One region of the Mesorhizobium sp. ES1-6 genome, then DNA from elsewhere that is predicted to be linked to it. Evidence: riboswitches for the same ligand, from Rfam matches in the RefSeq annotation. Region 1 holds a riboswitch; the other holds the start of a gene.

Evidence for each region. Region 1 has a riboswitch for thiamine pyrophosphate ahead of LB564_RS26920 (Ykof family thiamine-binding protein). Riboswitches for the same ligand answer to the same signal wherever they lie in the genome.
Region 2: linked by a shared signal. The riboswitch ahead of thiB (thiamine ABC transporter substrate binding subunit) and the one ahead of LB564_RS26920 (Ykof family thiamine-binding protein) in region 1 are both predicted to bind thiamine pyrophosphate.

Annotation. Positions count from the first base shown of each region.
Region 1 covers NZ_JAIUGU010000014.1:116,427-131,855, forward strand. Annotated here, with positions in the region: gene LB564_RS26915 (ABC transporter permease) at 1-254, opposite strand, end outside; gene LB564_RS26920 (Ykof family thiamine-binding protein) at 369-977, opposite strand; TPP riboswitch at 968-1,081, opposite strand; gene LB564_RS26925 (hypothetical protein) at 1,076-1,672, shown strand; gene LB564_RS26930 (formyltransferase family protein) at 1,732-2,718, opposite strand; gene LB564_RS26935 (putative RiPP precursor) at 2,858-2,950, opposite strand; gene msrA (peptide-methionine (S)-S-oxide reductase MsrA) at 3,104-3,622, opposite strand; gene LB564_RS26945 (glycosyltransferase family 39 protein) at 3,805-5,319, opposite strand; gene LB564_RS26950 (hypothetical protein) at 5,549-6,256, shown strand; gene LB564_RS26955 (hypothetical protein) at 6,395-6,721, opposite strand; gene LB564_RS26960 (hypothetical protein) at 6,714-7,118, opposite strand; gene LB564_RS26965 (hypothetical protein) at 7,605-7,874, shown strand; gene LB564_RS26970 (hypothetical protein) at 7,954-8,259, shown strand; gene LB564_RS26975 (DoxX family protein) at 8,357-8,785, opposite strand; gene LB564_RS26980 (hypothetical protein) at 8,788-9,027, shown strand; gene LB564_RS26985 (DUF3606 domain-containing protein) at 9,421-9,600, shown strand; gene LB564_RS26990 (GFA family protein) at 9,826-10,269, shown strand; gene LB564_RS26995 (DUF982 domain-containing protein) at 10,385-10,621, shown strand; gene LB564_RS27000 (DUF982 domain-containing protein) at 10,633-10,878, shown strand; gene LB564_RS31575 (hypothetical protein) at 10,947-11,081, opposite strand; gene LB564_RS27005 (hypothetical protein) at 11,173-11,469, opposite strand; gene LB564_RS27010 (MgtC/SapB family protein) at 11,577-12,104, opposite strand; gene LB564_RS27015 (alpha/beta fold hydrolase) at 12,256-13,158, shown strand; gene LB564_RS27020 (hypothetical protein) at 13,495-13,791, shown strand; tRNA gene LB564_RS27025 (tRNA-Gln) at 13,827-13,900, shown strand; gene LB564_RS27030 (hypothetical protein) at 14,032-14,277, shown strand; gene LB564_RS27035 (hypothetical protein) at 14,557-14,847, shown strand; gene LB564_RS27040 (hypothetical protein) at 14,971-15,177, shown strand; gene LB564_RS27045 (sensor histidine kinase) at 15,204-15,429, opposite strand, start outside.
Region 2 covers NZ_JAIUGU010000003.1:517,299-532,727, reverse strand. Annotated here, with positions in the region: gene LB564_RS11415 (helicase-related protein) at 1-3,197, shown strand, start outside; gene LB564_RS11410 (RNA-binding S4 domain-containing protein) at 3,211-3,597, shown strand; gene fdxA (ferredoxin FdxA) at 3,830-4,168, shown strand; gene LB564_RS11400 (CarD family transcriptional regulator) at 4,538-5,119, shown strand; gene LB564_RS11395 (amino acid ABC transporter ATP-binding protein) at 5,200-5,967, opposite strand; gene LB564_RS11390 (amino acid ABC transporter permease) at 5,964-6,644, opposite strand; gene LB564_RS11385 (amino acid ABC transporter substrate-binding protein) at 6,782-7,555, opposite strand; gene LB564_RS11380 (RNA polymerase factor sigma-32) at 7,866-8,729, shown strand; gene LB564_RS11375 (M48 family metalloprotease) at 8,745-10,151, opposite strand; gene thiQ (thiamine ABC transporter ATP-binding protein) at 10,474-11,250, opposite strand; gene thiP (thiamine/thiamine pyrophosphate ABC transporter permease) at 11,243-12,862, opposite strand; gene thiB (thiamine ABC transporter substrate binding subunit) at 12,927-13,925, opposite strand; TPP riboswitch at 13,969-14,083, opposite strand; gene LB564_RS11355 (thiamine diphosphokinase) at 14,170-14,829, shown strand; gene LB564_RS11350 (ABC-F family ATP-binding cassette domain-containing protein) at 14,831-15,429, shown strand, end outside.

The DNA of each region.
Region 1 (15,429 bases):
ATGAAGACGGGAAACAGCGCGCGCCGCAAAGGCTGGAAGAAGTCGACCAGCATCGACAGCGCGAAGGCGGCGCCAAGAGAAAAGGCAAAGCCGATCAGCGTCGCCCGGATGGTGGGGATGGCGTTGTCGACCAGAGCCTCGCGATTGAGGATCGCCTGTTCGAAGACGCGCGAGGGTGCAGGAAGAATGGTCGGCTTGATACCGGAATAATTCGCGTACAGCTCCCACGCCACGAGCAGCAACCCGACCGACATCACGGCCGGTGCCGCCTTGGCGAAGAAACCCGCAAAGTGGCGCGGGCGGTTGAATGACGATGAAGCCACGAGAGGTGAGACCCTTGACGGCCGTCGCGCACCAGCGCGAGCGGATCAGACAGCGGTGGGACTGTTGGCCGAGACCGTGACGTCGAGGGTTACGTGGCCTGCGCCTGGCCCGAAGCGGCAGAAAGCTTCATCGAGTGCCGAGAAGATCGCGCCGGCATCGCCGCGCAGCTTGGTGCAGAAATTCTTGGAGCGATCGTAGACGCCGGACTGCTTCAGGAAATCGATACAGCCATAGATCTCGTCCATGTGGTCGTCCGTGCCCATCACATAGAGAGAGAACTGCGCCGCCGCCCGCTGGCCAGTGGCGGGCGCGCCGCGCACGGCGGTGATGGCGGCTTGCTTGCGCGGACCAAGTGGCCCGGCAGGTCCGCCTGTCGCGTCGGAACGGCAGATCGGATCGTCCGGCTCACCCGGGCAGCCACGCGAAATGGTGGCCGACAGCACGCAATGTTTGCCGCTGCGGGAGGCGGCCACGAAAAGATCGCGCAGCGCCGGGAACAACACCTCGGGAGGGCCCACCAGCAAGGTCGAGATGTCGTCGGTCTCGATCCTGAGCCTGTCGCGCCATGGATCGAGCGCGCCGAGCGCACCCAGGATGACGCCGACGAAATCGTCGGCCATGGGATATAGGGAAACCTGTGCGCCTGAAAACATCGCCCGCCTCGCTCCGCTGGTATTACCCAGATCAGCTTCTAGGGTCTGTGGGCTTGCCGCCCCCGTCTCAGCCCCGACCGTACGGAGCACCCCTGTGGATGGCCGCGTTAAAGCACCATTCGATCGGTTGGGGAAGCGGTTTTTCGGCAGGTCGCGCCAAAAGCATTGCGCCAGCGCGAAGGCGGTCGGGCATTGCGGCGCGGAATTTGTCTGGAACCTTCACCGCGCCGAGAGGTTGTCCCAACAGTCGCCGGACGCGATTCCAGGAAAAGTGTGAAGCGGTTTTCCGTCGGGATTTGCGTCAAACCAGAGAGATCGGCGGTTCATCGTTTCGGCGGAACCGGGCACCGATCCAGGCGACCAGTTTACAGAAATGGAGACAGACCATGTTCATGAAAATCCTCACGGCTTCGGCCTTCACCATTGCCCTGGCAACATCCGCCATGGCGCAAAGCAACAGCGCGGCCGGCGCGGATGGGTCCAGCGGCAGCGGCAAGTCGGTCACGGTGGACCCAAGCACGCCGGCCTCGCCCAATACGATCGATTCGGGCGCAACCAACAGCACGACCACCACGCCAGGCGACATGAATTCCAATGCGGACCGGAATTGCCCGACCAATCCCCAGGGCGCGCAGATGGATGCCAATGGCAACGCCACCGCCCCGACCGTGAACGACAACAACTGCGGCAAGTAGTTTTCGATCGCGGCATGAAAACCGCGGACGCAGGTCCGCGGTTTTCATGTGCATTTGGTCTAGGGGCCGTCCGGCGACACCTCGCGCGGCGATTGGCTATCCACCGCGCCAAAGACCCTTATATCAGGCCGTGGGTTTCCAGCTTGCGAGCGCGCGAACACCGCGTGCATTTTCATCAGCCGCTTGAGCAGGCGACCATGGATGAGGTACCGGACCCGGCCATCGGCGAGATCGAACTCGATCCTGCCCCATCGCCTTACCGGGCCCTTTCCAGTTGGCGGGCCAAGTCGATTGACCTCGAAGGCCAGCCTGACCCTGCGGCCGGCGACATCCATATAGATACCGGGATTGGCACCCAGGACATGCCACAGCCGGGCAACGTGCTCGATCAACATGTCGGATGAGATCATCGTGTGGTGCCGCTCTAGTCGCGCCCAGACGAAATCACCGGCTGGCTGAGGCAGCCCAGACACCAGACCCCTGCAATAGGCTGGCGCCACCTCGCGCACCAACCCGCGCATCGCGGTCGCCACGCTGTGGACCATATCGCGCCGCGATGCCCAGTCCGCTTCGGAGAACGGCACCTGCCCGAGGATGTCGCCGTCGTCAAAATTGGCGGTCATCTTGTGCAATGTCACCCCGCCATGGACGGCATGCTGGCCGTCCGCGACCAGGCGATGGAGAGGATGCGGACCCCGGTAATTGGGTAGCAGCGCCGGATGAAAATTGAGCCCACCCTTGGGAAAGAGGTCGAGCACCTGCTGTGGGATCAAGGTCGGGAAAGCGTAGCAGATCAGCACATCCGCGGCGATGCCGGGCAATTGCCGGGCGAGCTCGTTCCACTCGTAAGGCCGGCCGAATTCGATCACCTTGACCGGCGTGTTGCCAAGATAGCGCCTGAGGAGAGACCAGCGCTTCAGCCTGCGCCGAAAATTGCCGATGCTCAAGCCTCTGCGCTGAAAACCAGGCACGATGATTGCGCCGATACGGTTGCCCGCCTCGATCCAACCGGACAGCAGCGGCCCGGTGTAGGCAGTAACGTCCATTATGAAAACGGCATTGAGTTGGCCGACACGGGCCTCAGGCTGGGAAGACATCATCTGTCAGGCGCCTGACGAAGCAAGACATCGCTTGCCGCCACGCGCCCTCACGCACCCGTCCTGGCAGGACCAAAAGGCCAGTCGGTCAGCCCGGCTTGGGAGAGAGCGGCCCGGCCGCGGCGACACTGGAGAGTCTTTCCCGCTTCACCAGCACGGGCTTTTCGTAGATCTTCCGCATGCTCACCCCCTGAAAATCAAATCAACCCGCACAGTTGGTCAGCAACGCAGCGAGCTGTCAACCACTGGGCAGTGGTCAACGCCGCTATCCCCATGGTCTTATGGCAATTGGCGGGCGTTTATATCAGCCGCCGCCAAAAATCGACACGTGAACTTACGAAACGGCTTTTTCACGAACCGGCAGCTTCCAGCCCGGCCTGACGAAATGGCAGGTGTAGCCGTTGGGATATTTCTCCAGATAGTCCTGATGCTCGGGCTCGGCCTCCCAGAACGCTCCGACCGGTGCGAGCTCGGTGACAACCTTGCCGGGCCACAGGCCGGAAGCATCGACATCGGCGATGGTGTCCTCCGCCACGCGCTTCTGCTCCTCGCTTGTGTAGTAGATCGCCGAGCGATAGCTCATCCCGACATCGTTGCCTTGGCGGTTGCGCGTCGTCGGATCGTGGATCTGGAAGAAGAATTCCAAAAGCTGGCGGAAGCTGATTTTTGCCGGATCGAAGCTGATCTCGATGGCTTCGGCATGCGTGCCATGATTGCGATAGGTGGCGTTCGGCACGTCGCCGCCACTGTAGCCGACACGCGTGGCGAGGACGCCCGGCATGCGCCGGATCAGATCCTGCATGCCCCAGAAGCAGCCGCCGGCAAGCACTGCGCGTTCACTGGAAGTCGCCATGTAACGTCTCCTCAAAGGCAATTCCGGAGAAAGTATAGCAGCTTTCCCCTGGGGAATTGCGCGGCAACAATTTGGACAGCCCATAAATGGGCATTGTCGCCTGCTTCGTCCAGTCGGAAGAATGGCCATTCGGTTGGGCCCGTGAAAGACGCCGCGTAGGCAACGGGATTGCGTGACGCCGCTCAGACGCGCGGATGCCTGGTCCGACTGCTGGCGGCGACCGGCAGATATTGGATACCGGGCGGAATGGCCGCAAAGCTGATCGCCACCGGCGGCGCCTCGCGCGACCAGTTGAAGAGAACGGTCTTGACCGGGATGTTGTCCAGCCATGGCCGCAGCAGTGACGGCACGTTGCGACCCGGCCAAACCATCAGCATGCCATGGTCGCGCAGCCGCTGCCTCGTGATCCAGGGCGCGAATCGCATATCGAGATCGGTGAAGATAGACGGCTTGTCATAGGCGTTGAGGCCCGCCAGCATGGCAAGATTGGTGTCGCCACCGACGATGTCGAGCCGGCCCGGCGCCGCCGCGTGCCAGATTGCCTCGGCCTCGTCCGAAATCGGCCGCGCTGGCCAGCAGACGGCGTCCATCCGCCCGCGCACATTGCAGTCCGTCCAGCGGATGGCGGCATAAGCGCCCGACATGGTCCCGATGCAGATCAAGGCGCAGATCGCCAACCTTTGCATCTCGACGGCGCCGAGCCGGTGACCGAGAAAGGCGAGCGCGACGACGCCGACGAGATTGTACATCGGCGCTCCCCAGGCCTCGCCGGTGCCGGTGAACAACGAGGCGACCATGATCAGCGCCGCCGGCCCAAGCCCCATCCAGCAGAGATAGACGAGCATGCGGCGCTCGACGGGCGCTTGCGGGACAGGTGAGCGCCGCAACAGCCCCGATAGCGCCAGGACCAGGAGAAAGCCGGAAAGCCCGGCCAGCTGGACCCCGATATAGTAGAGCCGCGCACGGTGTTCGCTCACCCATGCGTCGCGGCCGGCGAAATAGGTGAAGGGCAGGAAATCCATACGGTAGAGTGCAACGGCCAGCGGCGCGGCGACGGCGAGAAAAACCGCCAGGCCGAGCCACGGCCAGGGTGTCGCCAGCCGGCTGCGCGCACGTGGATCGTACAGCAGCCAGAGAGCGCCGAAGGCAAGCAGCAGGCCGGTGGAGAACTTGGCGTAGAGCCCGGCGCCGGACACCAGTCCGAGCGCCAGCCACCAGCCCGGCCCACCGCCGCGGCCGGCGCGCCACAGCAGCCAGCAGATCGCCGCCCAGAACGGCATCTGCGCATAGTCGTGATTGAATTGCGGCGTCGGCCAGCCGAAGAAATAGACCGACGGCATCAAAAGCACGGCGGCCAGCGCGCGGCGCTGCCCGAGCATATCGCGGGCCAGCAGATAGACCAGGACGAAAGTGGCCGAGATCATCAGTTGCGCCAGCATATACTGAGGCCAGCGGAACGATCCGGTCAGGAGATGGCTGGCCTCGAGCAGCCAGCCGGGGAGCTGCGGGTGCTTGTAGGTCAAAAGCACCCATTCGCGGCCCCACATGAAGCCTTCCACGACATCGCCGGGCGGCGCGGGATCGATGAGTGCCGGCACCACGGTCCAGCACAGGGTCTGCACCAGGCACAAAAGCGCCAACACATGCCAGGGGCGACGAAACAGGGCGGACCAGACCGACGCCGAATCCAGACCCACGGCGGGCAATCCTGCCGGCGCCCAACCATCCATGGAGTCGTCAATTCCCGTCATGCGGCGCTTAAACCACACCACCCGGTTTGCCGAACAGCCCCAACGTCAAAGCTTACAAAAAAGTATACTTGCCGGCCATTGCAACACCAAGATTGAGCGGGAAATTCGGCGCCTCGCCGCCCTTCCCGGGCAGAATAGCCCGCACGGCTGATCCAGCCTCGACATCCGGACATCAATGCGTCACCAGCATGCCATCATTCATCACCGCGCGCTCGACTTCTGGCTGGCGCGCGCGGCGGTCCTCGTCATCATCTGCCTGCAGCTTCTGGTGATCAACGATCTCTCGTTCGGCCCCCGCTGGCTGGCGCCGGCGCTGGAGGCCGCCCTGCTCGTGCCGCTGTCCGTGGCCACCGCCTGGACGCAGGTCGCCACCCAGAAAGCGGTCGAGGAGGAGCACTGGTACCTGGTCGGCCGGTTTCGCGTCATGATCCGCAGGACGGCCCTGGTGATGACCGGCGTCGTCAGCGTCATGAATTGCGGTTCGCTGGTGTTCCTCGTGCGCGCATTGCTGGCGGGCCATGCCGGCTCCAGCGGCCAGACGCTGCTGATCGACGCGCTCAACATCTGGGTCACCAATGTCATCGTCTTTGCCTTGTGGTTCTGGAGCACCGACCGCGGCGGGCCGCCGACCTGCGGCCTCGTCAACCGCGCTCATTCCGATTTCCTGTTTCCACAAATGACCTTGAACGACCGTGAGATCCGCGACTGGCTGCCTGGCTTCGTCGACTATTTCTTCCTCGCCTTCACCAACGCGACGGCATTTTCACCGACCGACACCTTGCCGCTTTCCCGGCGCGCCAAGCTTTTGATGATGGCGGAGGCGATGATCTCGCTGCTGACGATCGCGCTGGTCGCGGCCCGCGCCGTCAACATCCTGGCCTGATGGGGAACAGGGCCTCGTTTGCGTGAAAACCATGAGCGGCCCGAAAACGAAAAAAGCCCACCCCGGCGTGAGCCAGGGCGGGCTTTGGTGCGATCGAGCCGTCAAGTGCCGGTTCACGAAACAGGGCAAGGCCCGGCTTCAGTCCTCCGGGACGGACCTGAATTTCCGCACGATCGCCTCGAACAAAATGTCCGAAAGCGTGTCCAGTTGGTTGATGGCGGCATCGATGTCCTTGGGCAGCACCGAAAGCACGATCTTCAGATACTGGTCCGGCTTGTCGGCCCGCACCTCGGCCAGCACGCCGGCGCCATGCACGCGAAAGTCGGCGCGGACGGCGGCGAGGAAATCGTCACCCAGTGTCTTCTTCGTCCGCGCGCGGGGTTTGCGCGGCGGCGCGGGGGTGGCGGCGGCTTTGCGCCTCGGCGGCCTTGCCTTGCGGCGCGCCGGCCCGGTTTCGTCAGTCATGGCTCCGCGCCCCGGCATTGGTATCACCGGCATTGACATCACCGGCGGCCTTCGGCGCTGCCTGCCTGGCACGCCTGGCCGGCTTTTTCGAGCGGGCGGATTTCTTCCTGGCCTTCCCGCCGCGCTTCGGCGTCGCGGCCCGTATGGGCTTTGCCACAGCAACAGGCCTGGCAGCCTTGAGCCGGGCCATGGCGAGGCCTATGAGCTGTCCGCCGATACCAGCCTGCGGAAAGCTGAAGCAGCCCGCCTCGTCCCGCACCATGCCGATCAGCACGGCGGGCGCGACCAGCTCGACGCGCCCAAGGCGCGCGACCGGCGCCGCGCCCTCGAATTCGCCGACGGCGCTGACGATCTCGCGGCCGTCATCGCCGGTGATGATGGTGGCATAGCGGGGCATGGGATTTCTCGCGTCTCGCGGCGGCAGCGCTCTACGGCGCCCCCCTCTGTCCCGCTGGACATCTCCCCCTCTTGGGGGGAGATTAAGCACTCGCCGGCTTTCGCCAATTTCCAACGTCTGCTGGAGTGGCGGAGCGCCAAAGCTGCAAATCTCCCCCCAAGAGGGGGAGATGGCCGGCAGGCCAGAGGGGGGCGCTGTCCCGCCAGCATTCAAGATTGGCAACAACCAATGACGCCCCACAGGGATGGCGCCAAAAACAAAAACCCGCCTGGCGGCGGGTTGGTGGCGCAAATCAGCACCATGGATGGATTTATAGCATCGTTGCCCTCACCCAGTCAACGATCTTATAGGAAAAAATTCACATTTCGCCAAGGAGCACCATCCCCGCCCTCCACAATCATCCGGCTTTTCAGGAGCCTGCTCCTGTGAAATCATCGGCGGCAGCTCATGGAATGATTCCCGTCGCACGGCCTTTTGGAGAGGACGATGGACAGACCAGCCATGGCATCCGTCTTCAGGATGCGGCATGCTCCGGCCACGATTTCCGGTGTGCGCAGCACTGGCCAGGGCCAGGCGGACCCCGTCATCCGTGTGCACTCGCTTGGCGAGGCGATCCGCTTCGTCGCCAGCGCCTACCCCAATTACGACATCAGCGCCGCGGCCATAGACTGCGGCGATCCATCGATCCCGCGCCTAGGCGGCCCGGAGGTCAGGGCGCTATGGCGCGAATATGGCGAGCGCCTGACGCAGGAATAGGCGCGGTCGGCCGAATGGCCTCCTGGGATCGGAAACGCCGCTGACGCGTTTCCACTGCGATCAACCGAGGGAGCAATCCATGAACGTCGCCAACCTGCAACTCGAAGGCCTGCTGATGGCCGTCGCCTCGATCAACCACGTCCTAGTCAAAAAGGGCGTGCTGACATCGGAAGAGATCGACATTGCGCTGCGCAAGGCCGAGGCCTCGGAAACCGGTGAGGAGCGATCGGATGGCATGTCGGCGTCGAACCGCGACGCCGTCAATTTTCCGATCCGGCTGCTGGAACTCGCCAACCAGTGCCAGCCGGAAGCCGACATGCCGTCCTTCTCGAAGCTGGCCCGCATGGTCGGCCAGATGAAGGAGCCCTACAACGACCAGATGTGAGACGCTACCCCGGGCGGGCGGCTTACGCCCTGCCCCGGGCGGGCGGCTCAAGCCCTGCCCCGGGCGGGCTCCTCAAGCCCTGCCCCGGGCGGGCTCCTTACGCCCTGCCCGGCCATCCCAGGTTCAGCGCCAGTATCTTTCCCGGCCCGTGCACGGCGGCGAACAGCAATCCGGCAATGAAGGAAAAATGGTCGATGAAGAAGCCGAACTCGGCCTGGTTGCCGGCCCAGTGGCTGGGGCCGTGGAAGGCAAGGGCCAGGAACAGCACATAGGCGGCCGCGACCAGGGCGGCCTGCGAGAAGAAGGCGCCGCTCAGCAAACACAGCACCAGCGCGATTTCCAGGATCGCCGCGCACCAGGCGAGGAAAAGCGGAAACGGAAAGCCGGCGGCCGCGATATAGCCGGCCGTGGCCTCCATGCCCATGAACTTGAAGGTTACCGCCATCAGGAACACGCCGGCGAAGATCAGGCGGGCAATGAGAAGGGCCGCGGTGTGCCACGGCGATTGTGCGATTTGCGACGTCATGCTTGTTCTCCAGCTTCATCTGCCCCAAGGACGCGCCGCCCAGCGCCGATCCGACATGTCGGGCGAAAATTCTTTCCCATCGCTCGAAGCTGGGACAAGACATGGCCAAGGCCTTGACCGTCGGCGCGCCGCAACTGGAGCTGGTCCGGGAGATCGCGCTTTCCCGGCAACCACCTTTAGAAATCCTCATGATCGCGAAACTTGTCGGTAACCTCAGGCGTGGTATTGTTAGCCGGGGCTAATGCACAGCTGTGTCTGGTGATGGGTAGGCAGGAATGGGCGCAAGCGTCAGGTTGGGGACGAGATCCTATCTCGTCCGGTCACCGGTACTGGAATGCAGCGGTTGCGGCGGCACCGGGCAGGTTTTCCAATGCCCGCGCTGGACAAGTTCCAACGGGCTTTGCTGCCCTGCGGGCACGCATCACCGTGGCTGTCCCGGCGCCAGCGCGCCTTGCGCCGAATGCGGCGACACCGATAGCGCCGAGCCGGTCCAGCCGTCGGCCTGATCGGCGGCCGGCCTTGTCGGGCCTGTCGGGGCATGCCATGGAACCAGCAGCGTCGATCGTTGTTATGTCTGATCGCGGCATCGCGTGCCGGACAGGCACGCGACCATGCGGCTGAAAGAGAGGCCCGATATGCCCGACGACAAATCCAAGACCAAACAGGACCGCAAGCTGGTCTCGAGCGAGGAGACCTACGAGGTCGCCGCCTTCGCGCGCAAATACGGCATTCCGCAAAGCGAGGCGCAGACCATCATCAAGCGCTACGGCCCGTCGCGCAAGAAGCTCGACAACCACATGGCCGCGCGCGGGTAGACGGGCCGCGCGGCAACCATTTCGCTGGGATGGGCGTTGAAGGGTGATGCTGCGGGCCGCGTCAACCGGGCCCGGCGGTACGGTGAACAGGATGTCTTTTTCCCGGTTTCTCATCCTGGCCAACGAAATGGCAGACGAGCACCTGTCCCGCCCGGCCCGCGGCATGCCAAACTGGTGACGCCATGGCAATGGCGGAGCCGAACTGGCGAACGGAGGGCCTCGACCATGTCCGAGACAACACGCAGGACCGGCAGCTGCCTGTGCGGCGGCGTGCATTTCGTCGTCACCGGCCAGCCGTCGCGGGTCGGTCTCTGCCATTGCAAGGACTGCCGCAAGGCGGGCGGTTCGGTCTATTCGGCCTTTGCCATCTGGCCGCGCGATGTCTTCGAGACGACGGGCGAGGTCGCCAGCTACGGCACGCGCAGCTTTTGCCCGACCTGCGGCAGCCGCGTCGCCTGGGTCGGCGAGGACGAGGTCGAGGTTATGCTCGGCAGCCTCGACATCGCACCGACGGATCTGACGCCGCGCTATGAATTGTGGGTCGGACGGCGCGAAACCTGGCTCCATGCCTTGCCCGCTGCCGAACAGTTCGAGCATGATCGGCCGCGGGCCGAAGGCACCGATCCGGCCACGCCAAGACCGCTGTCCGACGCCGTCGCGCACGACTGAAAACAAGATTGAAAATTGATCTCGCCGGCTGGGAACCCTGCCCTGTGGGCCACGTTGTCAGGCGCTTCCTCTGTGCATGTCACCATCTCGACATGCATGATTCTTGGAGACGACCGTGAACGACAAGATGTTTCCCCGACCGATCCGCCTGAAATTCGCCCCCGAGCGGGAGCGCGTGGTGCGCAGCGCCTGGGAGGGGCTGGAATGCCTTGGCGACTGGCCCGCTGGCCATGGCCGGCAATACCGCGCGGCCCTGCGCTCCTGCCGCGATGCGCTGGATGGCTGGACGCCGGCGGAAAAGGCGATGCGGGCGATGATCGACGCCGCGCGCGAAGCGCGCATCCTCCAGTAGCGGGACACGACATGGGCGATCTGATGCTGTCGACACCGCTGCGGGTCAAGCCGCATGGCTCGGACACGATCCGTGAGGTGGCCACGCTTCAGGACGCCAGCGAAATCCTGATCGACTGGCCGCAGGCCAAGCGTGGCCCTTTCTACCAGACCGCGCGCGAAAAGGTCGAGGCGGCGCTGCAAAACAATGAAGGCGCGGCCCAGGCGCAGGAGGCCTTCACCGCGCTCTGCGATCACGCCGGCCTGCTGGTGCGCTAACAGCTGTCAGCCATACCAAACGAAAAGCAGGCGAAACTCGCCTGCTTTTCGTCGTGACGCCGCTTCGATCATTGCGTGGGCAGATCGCTGTCCACGATCGGATGCGAGGCCTCGAAGCCAAAATTCCTCGGTGCCATCAGCATCAGGACGATCACGATGGCAATAGAGGCAAGCAACGTCGCGGTATTGGCAATATCTTTCACGGCCCCATCCTTTCAGATCCAGTTCGTCGGCAGAAACGTTTCCTGATCTTCGAGGTTCCGCTGACGCAGCGACAATGTCGCCTGACCGTCTCTATTGCTTGGGCGGCTGAGCCGGCACTTCGCCCGGCTTGATGACCGGCGTCTTGCCTTCGTCGGGGGCCGGCGCGGCCATGCCCTGGTCGCCGGTGGCCGGCGGCTTCAGCACGCCGCCGCAATCGCTGAGCTTTTCGCTGAGGTCGCCGCCGCCGGACGGCTGCTTGGCGCCCTGATCGGTTTGTGCCCGGCACTTGTCGGCCTGCTGGTTCGGCGCCTGCTGACCCGTCTGTGCCGCCGCCGGCACAGCCAGGGCCAGCATCGCGGCGCATGATGCAATGGCGAGAGGGTTCATCTCGGCCTCCTTCGTTGAAGCCGCCCGCGGCGGCCTTCCCTTCACGGGGACAACGCCCGTGAGCCCAAAAGGTTGGCGATGGATCTGGCCTGGGTTTGTCGAGAGGCTTACTCGCGGGGCCGGGCCGCGGCGGCCGGAGCGGCTTTCTTCTCGTCCTCCCCCGCAAGGCCGGCCCTGGGTTCGAGCCGGTGCAGAAGCCCCGCCACGACAAGCACGATCAGCGTGGCGAACCCGGCCACCTGCCACAGGCCAAGGCCGCAGGCGACGCCGATCGCGCCCGCCAGCCACATCCCGGCGCCGGTCGTCAGCCCATGAACCTCGCCGCGCGAAAACAGGATCGAGCCGGCGGCGAGGAAGGCAACGCCCGCCGTCACCGCCTCGACGACGCGGATCGGATCGACCTTGACGGAATCCTGCGCGAACATCGGCGCATGGATGATCTCGACCGTCAGTATGCCGAAGGTGGCGGCGGCGACGCAGATCAGGATATGCGTGCGCAGCCCGGCCGGCCGATTGCGCCATTCGCGCTCGAAGCCGATGACCGCCCCGTAAAGCGTCGCCAGCAACAGCCGCGCCGCGACGACCGGAAACGAGGTGTAGGTGGGATGGCCGAATTCCTCGACGAGCTGTTCCATGATGTCCCTTTGACGATGAGAGACTTTCCAACGTAGGCGGTGGACCCGTGGTTCCCCAGGATCGCCGTGGGCCGGCGCGAAGGCCGGCGCTTGCGCAAAAGAACTGCAACCAACCCCGTTCTCCAGCCGTTGCCCGTGCCGGAGGCCAGCCATGTTCGAGCATTTCCAGCCTATCGACATCGATCTCGGCGATACTGGCATCTTCGTGCGCCGCGCCGGTGATGGACCCCCGGTGCTATTGCTGCATGGCTTTCCGCAAACCCACCTGATGTGGCGCGATATCGCGCCGGTGCTCGCCGATCGTTTCACTGTCCTATGCGCCGACCTGCGCGGCTATGGCCGCAGCACCTGTCCGCCATCGAGCGCCGATCATGCGCCCTATGCCAAGCGGGCCATGGCCTCCGACATGGTGGCGATGATGGCCAGGCTCGGCTTCACCAGCTTCATGGTCGCCGGCCATGACCGGGGCGGCCGTGTCGCCTACCGCATGGCGCTCGACCACCCCGGCCGCGTCGCGAAACTCGCCGTGCTCGACATCGTGCCGACGGCGGACGCCTGGGACCGGGCCGACGCCCGGCTGGCCCTTGGCTACTGGCCGTGGTCGCTGCTGGCGCAGCCCGAACCCTTGCCGGAAACGATCCTGGCGAGCGCGGCCGAAGCCATCGTCGACAATGCGCTGGGCGGCTGGGGTTCAGCGCCCGATGTCTTCCCAGCCGCCATCCGCCAGGCCTATGTCGATGCCTTGCGCGACCCCGCCCATATCCACGCGATCTGTGAGGAATACCGGGCGGCGGCAACGCTCGACCGCGCGCACGACCAAGCCGACAAGACCGCCGGCCGGCGCATCGCCTGCCCGGTGCTGGCACTGTGGAGCGGGCAAGGCGCGCTCGCCGAATGGTATGCCGATGAAGGCGGACCGCTGGCGCTATGGCGAAGCTGGGCCGACGACGTGCGTGGCCGCGCTATGGCGGGCGGCCATTTCTTCCCCGAGGAAGCGCCGGGGCAAACGGCTGGCGCGCTGATCGATTTCTTCGGCGAGGCCGGTGCCGGCTAGCACCGCCGCTCAGCGGCCGGACGTGCGCGGCGTAGCCTCGCCGTCGGGTTGATCGGGCCGGAAAGGATCGGGTCTTTGCGGACACGCCTCGAAGTGGTGGTCGCGGCCGCCGCAGAACGAACAGCACATCGCTTCGCGGCCCTCATTGCCGGGCCACCATTGTGGTGTTTCGTAAGGCTTCCTACCATCCATGCCCAGCAATGCGCGACGCCCGATTTGGTTGCGCTCCGCCGGCGTCGCGGAACCAACGGACTTCAAAAGGGTTGTGTGCCACAATGCAAGCGGCCATTTCAGGAAGAATCCGGACCGCCGCGTGCGCAATCGAAGAGAACCGTCATGTCCGCTCGTGCCCTGACCATGCTGATGACCGTGAGCACCGTGCTGGCGACGACCGCTCTGGCCGACGCCCGGCCAGACAGCCGCGCCATGGGCTGCGCCGAGATCCACGCCATGATCCAGGGCCGTCGCGCCGTGGTCCTGACCACCGGCCCCAACACCTATGACCGCTATGTCAGGCAGTTCGGCAATGAGTGCGACTGGCCCGAAGTGCCGATGTCGGCCTACATCCCGTCCCGCGACGGCGACTGCCCGGTCTATCGCTGCGAAGAGCCGGTCAACAATTTCCCGAATTGACCGCAAGCTGCCTGGGCGCCATAAGGTGCCGGCTTTCCCGCTTCGTCTAATGGTAGGACAGCGCCCTTTGAAGGCGTGAATCGTGGTTCGAGCCCATGAGCGGGAACCAAGCAGCTGCGAGCGAACCGTGTAATCCTGCCGGGCGGAAGGTGGCTTCCGCCTTGGACCTCGATCGCAATTGACGGCCAGGTAACGCTGCGTTAACCTCTATTTTAGGTAAATCTAAAATAGAGGTTTCTAATGAAGATGATTTTCATTTGCCTTGCGCTTGTCCTCGCCAGTTCGAGTGTCGCCTCGACGCATGAAAAGAAGGCGACCGTGGCCGCCGCGAACGGATGTGCTGGCCTGTCGATCAAGGCGGCAGTGGCCGCGAAATTGGACTGCACTGCCACCGGAACAGCAACATCGACCCAGACCGACGGTACGAATGCCAAGCCGCGCCTTGGCTACCAAAACCCTTGGACTATCTCCTCGTTCGGCCTTTGACGTTTCCAGCATTTTGTCTGCCAAAGGCACGGTGACCGGGCCCGGCCCAGGGTAAGCGTAAGTGGCGCTGTCTGATCTCGCCCTGGCTATTCCCGCACGGCCAGAGCTTCTCAACGATCAGACCAAACGATTGGGGCTGCTTCACTGATCGGACCAAGCAGCTCGATCGCGGCCGTCGAATGCCTTTGAAGGAAGCGCAGCCGAGTATTGCGAGGGATGGTGCAGTCTTGAAACCTTGCGGCCTGTTGAACGTTAACTGTCGGCCCACAGGAGAATTCCATGGATCCGGCAACCGCGGCGGTAATGGTCATGCTTTCATGCAACGCATTCCAGTGTCGGCCCATGGATTCGCGCCCGGTCGTCTATGCCTCGATCGAGAAATGTCAGGCGGCCCTCCAGGCCAGATTGGCACCGTGGCCGAACGGCGAAATGGTCGGCCGATGCAAGCAGGTCGACCGGACGGCGACCGGATCGATCCCGCCTGAAGGATATGCCGTGGTTCAAGTCACGCGTGGAGTGGGCAGCGACGCGGCCACCACCACCTATTTCGTTCAGAGAGCCAGGGACTAGACGCTCCGCCGCTTGGCGAGCCGGCTGGACGTCGGCTGGCTCCCCGGCGTGACTCGCCTCCTGAAACCATTTCGGCGACCCCGCGTTGACGACCGGGGCACCGCCAGACACAGGAGACATTCCATGACCGTCAACTGCCGCATATCCATCGACAACCGGCCGGACGCCACCAACGTCACCTTCCAGGCGGTGCCGCGCATTGGCGAAAGTGTTTCGCTGTCGGTCGACGGAAGCCCCCAGGACCTGCGGGTCTCGCGCGTCGTGCATGTCCCCAACGGTGGACTGGAAGGTGCCGCGATCATCGTCGAGGTGACGACCAACATCCTCTAGGTGCTGTTTCGGTCGACCCAGGAGGCTTACGCCCCAGTCGTTTTCTGTATGCCGAAACCCGGCGAAACGTCGTCGGCCTCGCTGCCGGTCTGCGGCACGATAATGGATGCCAAGGGCGCGCTCAGCCGCCATTCAAGATGGCCGGGCGACCGTTCCAGCGTGGCCGAGCCGCCCAGCGACTGCGGCGTCACGCGTTGCAGCACGACGGTGCCGAACCCCTTGCGCGTGGTCTCGTCGCGCCTGTCGTCGGGA
Region 2 (15,429 bases), on a different contig from region 1:
CCCGGGAGGTCTACAGCCGCGTCTGCGAAAAGGTCGGCGCCCACAAGGTCGCGCTGATCACCGGCGAGGAGAAGATCCAGCCGCCGGGCGCCAAATATTCGGTCTGCACCGTCGAGGCCATGCCGCGCGAGACCGACGCTGCTTTCGTGGCAATCGACGAGGTGCAACTGGCCGGCGACCTCGAGCGCGGCCATATCTTCACAGACCGCATCCTGCATCTGCGCGGCCGCCAGGAAACGCTGCTGCTCGGTGCCGCCACCATGCATGGCATTCTCCAGCGGCTGCTGAAAGGCGTCTCGGTGGTGACGCGGCCAAGGCTGTCGCATCTCGCCTATGCCGGCTCCAAGAAACTGACCCGCCTGCCCAGGCGCACCGCGATCGTCGCCTTCTCCGCCGACGAAGTCTACGCCATCGCCGAACTGATCCGCCGCCAGCAAGGCGGTGCGGCCGTCGTGCTCGGAGCGCTCTCGCCGCGCACCCGCAATGCCCAGGTGGCGCTGTTCCAGTCCGGCGACGTCGACTATCTCATTGCCACCGACGCCATCGGCATGGGCCTCAATCTCGATCTCGACCATGTCGCTTTTGCCCAGAACCGCAAGTTCGACGGCTACCAGTACCGCAATCTGACCGCGGCCGAGCTTGGCCAGATCGCTGGCCGCGCCGGCCGGCATCTGCGCGACGGCACCTTCGGCGTCACCGGTCAGGTCGATCCGCTGGACGAGAATCTGGTCCAGAAGATCGAGAGCCATGATTTCGACCCGGTGAAGGTGCTGCAGTGGCGCACCGCCCAATTCGATTTCGCCAGCCTTGAGGCGCTGAAGCGCTCGATCGAAACCAACGCCCCGGTCGAGGGCCTGACACGCGCGCTGCCGGCCGTCGACGCGCAGGCGCTCGAACATCTCTCCCGCGACGAAGACATCTGCGCGCTCGCGACCAATGCCAAGCGCGTGGCGCTGCTTTGGGAAGCCTGCGCGCTGCCCGACTACCGCAAGATCGCGCCCGCCCAGCATGCCGACCTGATCGCCTCGATCTACATGGACCTCGCTCGCCACGGCCATGTCGACGAAAACTACATGGCCGAGCAGGTGCGCCGCGCCGACACCACCGAGGGCGACATCGACACGCTGTCGCACCGCATCGCCCAGATCCGTACCTGGACATTCGTGTCGAACCGGCCCGGCTGGCTGGCCGATCAGGCACACTGGCAGGAAAAGACGCGCGAAATCGAAGACAGATTGTCGGATGCGCTGCATGAGCGGTTGACGAAACGCTTCGTAGACCGCAGGACTTCCGTCCTCATGCGGCGCCTTAGAGAAAATACCATGCCTGAAGCCGAAATCAGCCCTACCGGAACCGTCCTTGTCGAAGGCCATCACGTCGGCGAGTTGCAAGGGTTCCGCTTCACCGCCGACCAGACCGCCGGCGGCGAAGACGCCAAGGCGGTGCGCACGGCCGCGCAAAAGGCGCTGGCCGCCGAATTCGATGCCCGCGCGGAGCGCTTCGGCGCCTGCGCCAATGGCGACCTCGCGCTCGGTTCGGACGGCACGCTGCGCTGGATCGGCGCGCCGATCGGCACGCTGGTTTCGGGCGAGGACGCGCTGAAGCCGCGTCTGGTGCTTCTGGCGGACGAACAGCTCACCGGCCCGGCGCGCGACAAGGTCGCCGCGCGTGCCGAGCGCTTTGTCAATTTCCAGATCGAGTCCCTGCTGAAGCCGCTGGTCGACCTGAAAAATGCCGAGCAGATTTCCGGCATCGGCCGCGGCATCGCCTTCCAGCTGGTCGAGAATTTCGGCCTCATCAACCGCCGCGACATCGCCGAGGAGATGAAGTCGCTCGACCAGGAGGGCCGCGCCGCACTGCGCCGGCTCGGCGTACGCTTCGGCGCCTACCACGTCTTCGTGCCGGCGCTGATCAAGCCCGCGCCGGCCGGACTGGTGACCTTGCTGTGGGCGTTGAAGAACGACGGCAAGGACAAGCCTGGCTTCGGCGACGTCGTCCATGCGCTGGCATCGGGCCGCACCTCGGTTGTCATCGATCCGGCCTTCGACAAGGCCTTCTACAAGCTGGCCGGATACCGCAATCTCGGCCGCCGCGCCGTGCGCATCGACATTCTGGAGCGGCTGGCCGACCTGATCCGCCCGGCGACCAACTGGAAGCCCGGCCTCGGCCAGCGCCCGGACGGCGCCTATGACGGCCAGGCCTTCATGGTGACGCCACCGATGATGTCGATCCTCGGCGCCACCGCCGACGACATGGAAGAAATCCTCAAGGGGCTCGGCTATCGCGCCGAGCCGAAGCCGGCGGCGGAAGTCAAGGCACGGCTGGAAGCACAGGACAGTGCCGCGCGGGAAGCCGCAGCGGCCAAGCTCGCGGCCGAAGAGGCCGCGCGAGCCGAACAAGCCAAGGCAGCGGAAGAGGCGGCGGCGCCGGCCGTCGTCGAGGGTTCGGAGTCGTCGCCCGATGTGGACGCGGAGACCGTATCCGAGGTTCCAGCCGAAATCGTTGCGGACGCCCCGGCGGAGGCTGTCGCGGAAGAGCAATCAGAAGCGACCGCCGAGGTTGCGGATGAGGAGACGCCTGTAGCTGAAGCCGCCGAGCCGGCACAGGTTGAACCACAAGCCGAACCTGAAACCGCCGAACCTGAAGCTGCGGCGGTTGAAGCCTCGCCCGCGGACGAAGCAGCGCCGGCGGAGCCGGCCGCTGACGCTTCCACCTCGACGGAGGCGGCCGAACCCGTTGCCGTGGCGGAAGCCGCGGCTGAACCGGCCGCCGAAGCCGAAGCGCCAAAGCCTATCCTGCTGTGGCGGCAAGGGCGCTTCGACCAGCGCCCCCGCCATCACGAAGGCCGTAACAATCGCCAGCGCAACGGCCAGGCGCGCGGCCGCGGCAACGCGCCGGCCGATGCCGCCGCCGCGCCCGTCACGCCAGGAGAGCGTCCCGCTCATGAAGGACGCCGCGACGGCGCCGGCAAGCCGCGCTTCGACCGCTCGAAGTTCAAGCCCAAGCCTGGCGCCGAAGGCGAACAAAGGCGCGAAGGCCGGCCGGACTGGAAGGGCGGCAGGCCGGAAGGCAAGGGCGGGCCGCAAGGCGGCAAGCCTGCATTCCAGGCCAAGCCACGCGAGGAGCGCCCGGTGCGCTTCGACCCGGATTCCCCCTTCGCCAAGCTCGCCGCCTTGCGCGACCAGCTAAAGAAGTAGGCTCGGCACTTCGATGGTTGCTGAAGGCCGCCAGCGCATCGACAAATGGCTGTTCTTCTCGCGTGCGGTCAAATCGCGCTCGCTGGCGGCCAAATTGGTGGTCGCTGGCCGCGTGCGCATCAATCGCGACAAAGCAGCGCAGGCTTCCGATCTGGTCAAGCCGGGCGACGTGCTGACCATCACGCTCGACCGGCGTATCTTCGTCTGGAAGGTGCTTGGCGCTGGTGCGCGGCGCGGCCCGGCCGAGGAAGCCCGCACCCTTTATGAAGACATGTCGCCGCCGCCCACACCCAAGGGCGACGCCCTTCCCGATGCCATCCCGGCGCTGCGCGAGGCTGGCAGCGGCCGGCCGACCAAAAAAGAGCGCCGCCAGACCGACCGGTTGCTCGACGAAGATTGAGCCCCCGTCGACCAGACGCGCGGTGCTCCGCAGGGCAACCGCAGGCAAAAAACAAAACCGGCGCCGGCAAACGGGCGGTGCGCGAGGCATGCCAGGCCTTCGCGGCGGCGCCCTTGCGGATTTCCATTCCCAAACCTTGGCGTCGCTGGGAATGGCCACCCTTGCAAGCGACCGATAAAGGCGTTACCTCACGGAAAAAGCCAGCAAAAACTGGACGTCCCGGAGCCGCCCGATGACCTATGTCGTGACCGACAACTGCATCAAATGCAAATATATGGACTGCATCGAGGTCTGTCCGGTCGACTGTTTCTACGAAGGCGAGAACATGCTCGTCATCCATCCCGACGAGTGCATCGACTGCGGCGTCTGCGAACCGGAATGCCCGGCCGACGCGATCAAGCCCGACACCGAGTCGGGCCTCGACAAATGGCTGCAGATCAACACCGAATATGCCGACAAATGGCCCAACATCACCGCCAAGAAGGAGCCGCCGGCCGACGCCAAGAGCTTCGACGGTGAGGCCGGCAAGTTCGAGAAATACTTCTCCGCCGAGCCCGGCGAAGGCGATTGACAACACCGCTGTAAAGGCTTGTATGACGTAGCGTAACAGGCAAGTCGGATTAACCGCCTTGACAGGCGGCGATTGGTTATGACCTCCGCTTACGCAGCAAAACCTTGATTCTTCCGACTTTTTGTGTTACATCAGCGAAACATGCCGGTGACACAACGTCGATTTATGGCGCAGACGCCCCAAATCACTGAAAGGTGAAAATCCCACTCCGGACCAGAGCGATCTGGGCCAGGCGGTCGCAATTCGTGCGGTTTGCCGGTCCCGGCTTTTCCGGTGGGTTCATCTGTTGTGCGGCTAATGATCGGTGACCCCGATCACGTGAGTTCAGCCGGCACCGCCGCCGGCCCACAACAAGGAGTTCAGGGCGTAATGGCAACGATCACCCCGCAGAAGAAGTCCACGGCCGCGCGTCACGGTTTCAAGACCGGCGAGTACATCGTCTATCCGGCGCATGGCGTCGGCCAGATCGTCTCGATCGACGAGCAGGAAGTGGCTGGCCACAAGCTGGAACTGTTCGTCATCGACTTCCAGAAGGACAAGATGCGCCTGAAGGTGCCGGTCGCCAAGGCGACCTCGATCGGCATGCGCAAGCTGTCGGAAGAGGATTATGTCGAGCGCGCGCTGAAGGTCGTGCAGGGTCGCGCCCGCGTCAAGCGCACCATGTGGTCGCGTCGCGCCCAGGAATATGATGCCAAGATCAATTCGGGCGATTTGATCTCGATCTCGGAAGTCGTGCGCGACCTCTACCGCGCCGACAACCAGCCGGAACAGTCCTATTCCGAACGCCAGCTCTACGAGGCGGCACTCGACCGCATGGCGCGCGAGATAGCGGCCGTCAACCGTATGTCGGAAACCGAAGCCGTGCGCCTGATCGAGGTCAACCTCAACAAGGGACCCAAGCGCGGCGCCAAGGCCGACAACGAGGAAGCCGAGCAGGAAGAAGCTGCCTGAATCCCCTCGTCCTAGAGTTCACGAAAAACCCGGCCTCGCGCCGGGTTTTTTGTCTTTGGCATTGCCGGAGATTGCCGCGGCTATGCGCCGCCTTCCTTCTCCGCCTCCTGCTTCAGCGTCGCGATGAATCGCTTGGTGCGTTCGCGCTCCGGATTGCCGAACAGCGTGGCGGACGGCCCCTGCTCGACGACGACGCCGGCGTCGAGGAACACCGCTTCCCGGGCGATCTTGGAGGCGAGGCGCAGATCATGCGTTGCCATCACCATGGTCGTTCCCTCGCTGGCGAGTTGACCGAGCACATCGACCACCTCCTGCGCCAACTCCGGGTCGAGGGCGGAAGTCGGCTCGTCGCACAGAAGCACCTTGGGTGACGGCGCCAGCGCCCGGGCAATCGCCACGCGCTGCTGCTGGCCGCCCGACAGCGTCGCCGGCCAGGCATCGACCTTGTGTGCCATGCCGACCTTCTCCAGCAGGGCCAGCGCCCGCTCACGGGCCCGAGCCTCCGGCCATTTCAGCACCGTGACCAGGCCTTCCATGACGTTCTCGATGGCCGTGCGGTGTGGAAACAGCTGGAAATTCTGGAACACCATGCCGGTCTGCAGCCGCAGGCGCCTAATGTCCGCGGCCGGCACCTTCACGCCCGGGCGGAACTCAAGCGTCTCGTCGCCGATGCGCACCGTGCCCGAGGTCGGGATCTCCAGCAGGTTGATGCAGCGCAGCAGCGTGCTTTTTCCGCCACCCGAAGGGCCGACCAGCGCGGTGACGCTGCCTTCGGCAATGGTAACCGTCACGCCCTTCAGCACGAGATTGTCGCCGAACCGCTTCTCGATGTTGGTCAGGCTGATCATGAGCGTGCCTCCAGGAAGCCGCCATACCGGTTGAGCCGCTCCTCCAGCCGCGTCTGCAGGGCCGACAGCACCGAACTCAAGGCGAGATAGAGGATCGCCGCCTCGACATAGAGGATGAGCGGCTCATAGGTGGTGGCGACGATGCGCTGCGCCGCCTGGAACATCTCCGGCACGGTGATGGCGGCGGCCAGCGAGGTATCCTTGACCAGCGAGATGAAGGTGTTGGAGAGCGGCGGCACCGCGACGCGTCCGGCCTGCGGCAGGATGGTGCGCTGCATCGCCTGGCTCCAGGTCATGCCGATCGAATAGGCGGCCTCCCACTGGCCCTTGGGTACCGAACCGATGGCCGCGCGGATGATTTCCGATGTGTAGGCGCCGATGTTGAGGGTGAAGCCGATCAGCGCCGCGGTAAAGGCATCGAGCAGGATGCCGACCGAAGGCAGGCCATAGAAGATCAGGAACAACTGCACCAGGAGCGGCGTGCCGCGGAAGATCCAGACATAGAAGCGCACGAGCGCCACAAGCGGCTTGGGGCCAAACAGCCGGCCGAGCGCCGCGCCCAGCCCCACCGTCAGGCCAAGCACGAAGGACAGCAGCGTCAACGGCACGGTAAAGATCAACGCGGCCCACAGCAGCGAAGGCAGCGACTCCAGCATCAGTTGCAGCCAGTGCGGCACGAAATATCCTCCGGAATGGACGAGCGGCGTCATCGAAGCGCGAATGCGCCGGCCATATCACGACAAAAGCGGCGAGCCGTCAAAGACGGCTCGCCGCTGAGCGGGGTTCGGACCTGCGGAAGGCCCCGTGCGTGAAATTACTTCGACACGTCCTGGCCGAAATAGGTGTCGGCGATCTTCTGATAGGTGCCATCGGCCTTGATGTCGGCCAGCGCCTTGTTGATGGCCGCGACCAGTTCCGGGTCGCCCTTGCGGACGATGACGCCGGAGTAATCGGCATTCTCTTCCTGGGCGGCGATCTTCACATTGGCGTCGGGCTTGTGCTTCTTGAAGTCGAGGAACGACAGGCTGTCATTGATGGTGGCGTCGGCACGGCCGGTCAGAAGAAGCTGGATCGACTGGTCGAAGCCATCGGTGCCGACCAGTTCGGCGCCGTTCGATTCGGCCAGCTTGCCAAAATTGGAGGTCAGCGACTGTGCCGACTTCTTGCCCTTGAGGTCGGCGAAGGTCTTGATGTCGGTGTTGTCGCCGCGCACGATCAGCACCGCCTTGGAGGCGATGTAGGGATCGGAGAAGTCGTACTTGGCCTTGCGGGCGTCGGTGATGCCGACTTCGTTGATCACGGCATCATAACGGCTGACGTCGAGGCCGGCGATCAGCCCGTCCCACTTGCCTTCGAGGAACTCGACCTTGACGCCGAGCTTGTCGCCGATCGCCTTGGCGATTTCGACGTCGAAGCCGACCAGCGCGCCGGAAGCGTCATGATAGGTGAAGGGCGCGTAAGTGCCTTCCGTGCCGACCTTGATGATGCCGGCCTGCTTGATCTGGTCGAGATTGGCGCCGGCATGGCCCGATGCAACGGCGAGCGCCTGCAGCGTTCCGGCGATGATGAGCGACTTAAGCCATTTCATTTTTCTGTGATCCCGTCCTTGGCCTGATGTCAGGCATGTTGTGAGGGCTGGAAAATGCCAGATGCAGGTCGAAAAAATAAGGAATGAAATTTCAAAGACAGGAAATTCCAGAAATCAAATTCTCTGAAGACATTTCTTCGCACATTCGGAGGCTGCAGGCAGCCGCGCCGAAATTGCCCGGACTTCGGCGCGCGCCAGCCTGCGGCGGCGGAACCTTTCCCGCGCACGGCAGTTTTGGCTGTTCTAGGGCACGACGCCGTCATTTCAAGCCGGTGCCTGTCATTCGCACCGCCTGAGCCAGGAGCGCCTTATGATGGAAGACACGGCAGGTCGGATCATGGTCCGCGCGGCAATGAGGGCGCCATACCTCGAGCGCGACGAGGAGCATCGTCTCGCATTGCTCTGGAAAGAGGACAACGACCAGAACGCATTGCACAGCATCACCGTGGCCCACATGCGGCTGGTCATTTCCATGGCCTCCAAATTCCGTCATTACGGCCTGCCGCTCGGCGACCTGATCCAGGAAGGGCATGTTGGCTTGCTGGAGGCAGCCGCCCGCTTCGAGCCCGAGCGCGAGGTGCGGTTTTCGACCTACGCGACGTGGTGGATCCGCGCTTCTATGCAGGACTATATCCTGCGCAACTGGTCGATCGTGCGCGGCGGCACCAGTTCGGCGCAGAAGGCCCTGTTCTTCAATCTCAGACGTTTGCGCGCCCGCCTTGCGAATGGCGCCGAGCCGCTTTCCAACGAGACGCTCTATCGTGAGGTTTCGGTTGCGCTCGGCGTTTCAGAGGCCGATGTGGCAATGATGGATTCGCGGCTGTCCGCGCCGGATTCCTCGCTGAACATGCCGCTTGCCGACGATTCCGGCGCCACCGAGCGGATGGACTTCCTGGTCGCGGACGACCCCCTGCCCGATGAGGTCGCCAGCGACACGATCGATGTCGAACGCCGTTCTGGATGGCTGAAAACAGCGCTCGGCGCGCTCAACGCACGTGAACTCAGGATCATCGAGGAGCGCCGGCTGAGCGATGAGGGCGCCACGCTCGAGGCGCTCGGCGAGACTCTCGGCATTTCCAAGGAGCGCGTCCGCCAGATCGAGGCCCGTGCCATGGAAAAGCTGAAAGTGGCGCTGGTGAAGCAGAACCCGGAATTCCTGGCGACCGCCGCCTGATTCTCGCAACGAGCGCTACTTGTCGGTGACGATCTTGACCTTGTCGCCGGCCGAAACCGCGGCACCCGGCGACAACGCATTAAGCACGCGGAACAGGTCGAGCTTGCGATCGACCCCCACCATCTGCGCGGCAAGCGAGCCCATGGTCTGACCCGGCTGTACCGTTAGCACGCGGATATGCAGCGGCTTCAGGGCCGCTTTTTCAGCCGGGCTCAGGATGCGGAAGGATCCGCTGACCGACCGCGCCACTGTCTCGAGCGAGGTGCTGGCCGAGGGCGCCGCGGTCAGCAGGCGATAGACCTGGCCGCCGGCGCGGATCACCGCGATGTCGAACTGCCAGCCCTCGGCGCCGGCATGCGCGGTCGCCGCCTCATTGCCGTTGATGGTCTCCTGCTTGACGGTGCTGTCGTCGAGGCCTGCCACCCAGCCGCTTCTGATATAGTCGGTCAAGGCGCGGTTCTTGTCGATCGAAACGCCGTCGAAGCGGATCGCTATGTCGCCGGGACCGGTCGCCGTCACCGCTGCCGCCGAATTGTCGATGATGAAACCGTCCGGCACCGTGAACGACACGCCAAGGCCCGGATGCAGGAAGGTCTCGCCCCGCACATACCCTTCTTCCGGCGTATCGCCATAGAGCAGGCCATCTATGCCGGCAAGAAAGGAATCGCGGTCGCGCGTGCCGAAGCCCGGGGCGCCGAACTGGCGCGCGTGGCGCTGCGCCAGGTCAATGCGCTGCGGTGTGTTGGGATGCGTGGCCAGGAAGTCGAGGCTGGCGTCGGTGGCGCCTGATATCGAGCGGAAATCGGTATAGGCCGACATCGACTGCAGGAAGCGGCCGGCCGCGTAAGGATCGTAGCCCGCCTCGCCAATCGACTTGATGCCGATGGCGTCGGCCTCCAGTTCCTGGTTGCGCGAGAACTGCGCCAGCCTGAGCTTGCCGCGGATCAGCGCCGCCTTGGCGGTCGGGCTGTCGCCGAGCACATCGGAAACCACCTTGGTTGCCAGGCCTTCCTCGGCCTCCAACTGCTGGCGCTGCAGCCCGTGATTGGCGGTGACATGGCCCATTTCATGCGCGATGACGGCGGCGAGTTCGGACGAATCATTGGCCAGCGCGAGCAGGCCGCGCGTGATGTAGAGATAGCCGCCCGGCAGCGCGAAGGCGTTGACGTTGGGCGAATTGAGGATGGTGATGCGATAGGTCTGGGTCGGGTTGGCCGACACCACGGTCAAATTGCCGACCACCTTGGCGACCATGCGCTCGAGCTTGGGATCGGAATACTCGCCGCCATAGGTCGCCAGGATGCGCGGATGCTGCGCCTTGGCGAGTTCGGCAAGCTTGCTGTTGGCGGCGACATTATCCACCGTGATCGGCTTGTCGGACGGCTGGAAGCCGGATTCCTGCACGTCCGGCGGCGTGAACATCTGGCAGCTGGCGAGAGCCACGGCAAAGCCGGACAGCGCCAGAAAGCGTGCCAGCGGATTGCGTCTTGCTCTGTCAACGCCGATCGCCAGAACGGCTTCCTTTCAGATCCTGGGCGCATGACCATGAAAATCGGGGGCGATCTTCGGAGCCGTCATGCGCAAGAAAACAAACTGCTACAGCATCCGTCACGCGGCCCTCGGGGCGTGCGGCGGATGCTGTAGGCAAATCACGGCCTGTGCCGGACCATTGGGCGGACCTAGCCACACTACATGGACCATGGCAAGCAAGCGTCCCTTCGCCAGAAGCCGGTTTGACCGTAAATTATGTCGGCTTCCGGGCAATATCTCGTGATACGGCATCCCCTCCACTGGCGCCGATATAGCGCCGGAATGCCTCTGGACCAGCCCCGGCGAAGAAATCGTCCGCGGCGCCTGCGGCGGCGACGGCGCCATTGTCCAGAAACACCACATTCTGGCCGATGCGGCGGGCATCCTGCGGCTGGTGCGTGACGAACAGCACCGTCATGCCACGCTCGGCATGCAGGTCGGCAACCAGGTCGAGCATGTCGTTTCGCAGGGCGGGCCCAAGCGAGGCGAAGGGCTCGTCGAGCAGCAGCACCGGGCGGTCACGCACCAGCACGCGGGCAAGGGCGACACGCTGGCGCTCGCCGCCCGAGAGTTCGCGCGGCAGCCGCTTCTGCTTGCCGGCGAGGCCGGTGCGCGCAAGCGCCTCCGCGATATCGGCATGGTCGGCTTCTGTCAGCCGCAACGATGGCGAACGGCCGAGCCCGACATTCTGCTCGACGGAAAGATGGGCGAAAAGATTGTTTTCCTGAAACACCATCGACACCGGCCGCGAGGCTGGCGGCGAGGCGCCGACATCGGCTCCGCCGATCAGCACGCGGCCGGACAGTGGCGTCTCGAACCCGGCCACCAGATTGAGCAGCGTCGACTTCCCCGATCCGCTCGGCCCCATGATGGCGGTGATTTCGGCCGCCGCGAACGCGACATCGAAGGAAAGCGGAGCCTCGCCATAGGTGAACGAAACCTTGTCCAGCTGCACTGGAACACCCTTCCTGGCAATCGCTCCGTCAGACATCGCGGCCCTTCTCCCTTCCCAGCCAGTCCGCTGCCAGCACCAGTGCCAGGCAGACCAGGCCGAGCAGCAGCGCCAGGCCGGCGGCGTCCTGCGTGCGGTAGCTGCCCATGCGTGCCAGGAGAAGGTAGGGCAAGGTCTGCACGGAATCACTGCCGAACAGGGCGATGACGCCGAGATCGCCAAGCGACAGCGCCATGGCGAAGGCAAAGGCGGTGGCAAGCGGGCGCCGCAGCGACGGCCAGTCCACCAGCCGCAACCTGGCCAGGCCGGAAATGCCAAGCTGCGCGCAGAGCCGTTCGTGCCGCTCGCTCGCCGCATCATAGGCGGGGCGGATGGCGCGCAGCGCGAAAGGCATCGCCATGACGGCGTTAACGGTGACGACCATGAGCGGGGCGATGGCAAAGACGTCGCCGGCATGGCGCAACAGAAGGAACCAGCCGGCGCCGATGACGATTGGCGGAACCACCAGGACAAAGCCGGCACCGGTGTCGGTTGCGTGTTCGAGCAGCGTCCTCGGACCGGCGCGTCGGTTCAGTGCCAGCGCCCGGCGCGCCATGGTCAGCGCCAGCGACAGCATCACGGAAAGCCATGCCGACAGGAAGGCAAGCGCGGCACTGGTCAGTGTCGCTTGCCGCACAGTGGCCTCGCCGGCCAGCCGGCCGAGATCGGCGCCCAATCCGGCCATCACGGTCGCGGCCATCGGTCCCGCGACGAACAGCAGCGTCAGCACGATGAGCAAGGCATTCAGCGAAGTCTCGGTCCCGTTGACGAAACCGTAACGGCGCGGCGCGACCGGCAGGTTCGCGTCGCCGACGACATTGGCGCCAAGCCGGGTCAGCGCCAGCACCACGATGAAGGTCAAGGCGATCTGCAGCAATGTCAGAGCCACAGCCCTCGCGGGATCGAAATCGAAGCGCAAGGCCTGATAGATGCCGACTTCGAGCGTCGTCGCGGCCGGCCCGCCGCCGAGCGTCAGCACGATGGTGAAGGATGTGATGCAGAGCATGAAGACCAGCCCGGCGACACCGGGCAGATCGGCGCGCAGCGTCGGCCATTCGATCAGCCGGAACGCCGGACGCGCGCCCATGCCGAGCTGGCTTGCCAGCCGCCACTGGTCGGAGGGAATGGTTTGCAACGCTTCCAGGAACAGGCGGGTGGCCAGCGGCAGGTTGAAGAAGACATGCGCGACGAGAATGCCGGACAGGCCGTAGATGCCCCGCCAGCCCTGGCCGCCGACGGCACCGAGCATGCCGGCGAAGTAACCGGCACGGCCATAGAGCGCCAGGATGCCGAGCGCCGCGACGATCGCCGGCAGCGCCAGCGGCACGGCGAAGAGTTGCAGAATGAAAGCGCGGCCGAAGAAGCGTGGATGCCGCGACAGGGCTCGCGCCACGAACAACGCCGGTATCACCGAAAGCAGGGTCGATAGGGTTGCCTGCCAGAGCGTGAAGCGCACGACGCGCAGCAGGTAAGGATCGAAGGCCGCCCAGGCGCCGGAGAGGTCATGCGCGCCTTCGAGGAGCAGTCCGGCAAAGGCGCCGCCGATCAGCAGCGCGATCCCGGCGAGCGCGACGACGCCGGCGGTGATGCGGGGATCAGACGCGCGTTGCACGCCGCACCGTCGGCAAATGGGCGAAGCTTAGAGCACTCATCTCAGGATGATTAGCCCATAAAACCTACTTGCTCATCATCGCCAGCCATTCGTCCACCCAGGCCTTGCGGTTGGCCGCGACCTCCTCCGGGCTGAACAGCAAGGTCTTGGTCGGCTTGACCAGCTTGTCGAAGGCCGGGTTTAGCGGCTTGTCGGTCTTGCCGGCCGGGAACATCCAGTTGGTCTCGGGGATGGCGTCCTGGAATTTCGGTCCGGTCATGAAGGCCATGAACTTTTCCGCCAGCGGATTCTTGGCTCCCGTGGTGGTGATGCCGGCGACCTCGATCTGCAGGTATTCGCCCTCTTCGAACGACGCGGCCTGGTAGCGCTCGGTATTCTCGGCGACCATGTGATAGGCCGGCGAGGTAGTGTAGGACAGCACCATCGGCGCCTCGCCCTTGGTGAACAGGCCATAGGCCTCGCTCCAGCCCGGCGTCACGGTCAAAACCTTGGTCTTGAGCTTGGCCCAGGCTTCCGGCGCCTTGTCGCCATAGACCGACTTCACCCAGAGCAGCAGGCCGAGGCCGGGCGTCGAGGTGCGCGGATCCTGGATGACGATCTTGTCGTCGGCGCTGCCCTCGACCAGGTCCTTCAGGCTTTTCGGCGGTGACTTCAGCTTCTGCGTATCGTAGACGACGGCGAAATAGCCATAATCAAAGGGGACAAAAGTATCGTCGGCCCAGCCGCCCGGCACATTGACATCGCTCACCGGGCCATGCGGCGCGAACAGGCCCGTGGCCTTGGCATCGGCGGTGAGATTGGTGTCGAGGCCAAGCACGATGTCGGCCTTGGTCGAGGCGCCTTCCAGCTTGACGCGGTTGAGCAACGCGACGCCGTCGGCGACCGAGACGAACTCGACATCGCAGCCGCATTCGGCCTCGAATGCCTTCCTCACCACGGGACCTGGACCCCAATCGGCGGTGAAGCTCTCATAGGTGTAGACGGTGAGCTTGTCCTTGGCCAAGGCCGGCCCGGACAAGGCCACTGCCGTGGCTGCGATGAGAGAATATAAAAGCGTGCGCATCGGCGCCTCCTTCGTTTGCGTTGAAAGGAATTGAGGCGTCGGACTGTCCGAAACGTCTAATCCCTCCGCCGGTACAAACCGGATCAGGTTCAGCGGGTTGGCGAGACTGCCTCTCAGCCGGCCCGCGAAATTCGCGTCCGGCACCCCGTTAGAGCGTTCCGACACATAGGCCGGCCCGAAGACCCGCGCAAGTGGGAGTTTGCCGCCTTCCGTTTCCCGTGCCGGGCTGGTAAGGCGACGGGATATGAGCACATTCACCATCCTGCTTGGCGGCGATCTCATCCGCACGCCCCGGCTCGACCGCCAGGTCGAAGGCTCGCGCGTCATCGCCGCCGACGCCGGCATCGGCCATGCCCGGGTGCTGGGCCTTGTCCCGGAATTGTGGGTGGGCGATTTCGATTCGGTTCCGGCCGATCTGCCTGCTGACCTGGCCGCCGTGCCCCGCCAGACCTTCCCGGCGGAAAAGGACAAGACCGACGGCGAACTGGCGATCGCGGCGGCACTCGGGCACGGGGCGACCCGTCTCGTGCTGGCGGGCGCCTTCGGCGGCAAGCGCGCCGATCACGCCTTCCTGCATCTGGCGCTTGGCCTGCGGCTGGCCGAGGCCGGAACGGATGTGCTTTTGACCAGCGGCGCCCAGGAGGCTGTCCCCTTGCTCAACGGCAGGACGAGCTTCGATTATGCCGACGGCACGCTGTTTTCCATTCTCGGCTTTTCCGAACTCTCCGGTCTGACCGTCACCGGCGCCAAATGGCCACTCGACAAGGTCGAGGTGGCTTTCGGTTCGTCGCTGACCATTTCCAACGAGGTCAAGTTCGACAAGACCGGGGGCCGCCTCGACATAGCGCTCGGCAACGGCCGCGCACTGCTGCTCGCCCATCCCCATCCACTGCCTGAAAGCTGACATGGCCCCGCCTCTTCTCAATCTCGACGGGATAAGACTGACTTTTGGCGGCACGCCGCTGCTCGACGGCGCCGCCTTGACCGCGTCGGCCGGCGACAAGATCGCGTTGGTCGGCCGCAACGGGTCGGGCAAATCGACGCTGCTCAAGATCGCCGCCGGCCTGATCGAACCGCAGGACGGCGAGGTGTTCCGCCAACCTTCGGCGACGGTGCGCTATCTGCCGCAGATGCCCGACATGGACGGTTTTGCCTCGGTGCGCGCCTATGTCGAAGCCGGGCTCGGGCCTGCCGACGATCCCTACCGCGCCAGCTATCTGATGGAACATCTCGGCCTGTCGGGCGATGAGCGGCCTGGCGACCTCTCCGGTGGCGAGGCCAGGCGCGCCGCTTTGGCCCGCGTCATGGCGCCGGAGCCCGACATTCTGCTGCTTGATGAGCCGACTAATCACCTCGATCTCTCGGTGATCGAATGGCTGGAAGAGGAACTCGTCCGCACGTCCTCGGCGCTCATCGTCATCTCGCACGACCGCCGCTTCCTGGAGCGCGTGTCGCGCGCCACCGTCTGGCTCGACCGTGGCCAGACCCGTCGGCTGGATAAAGG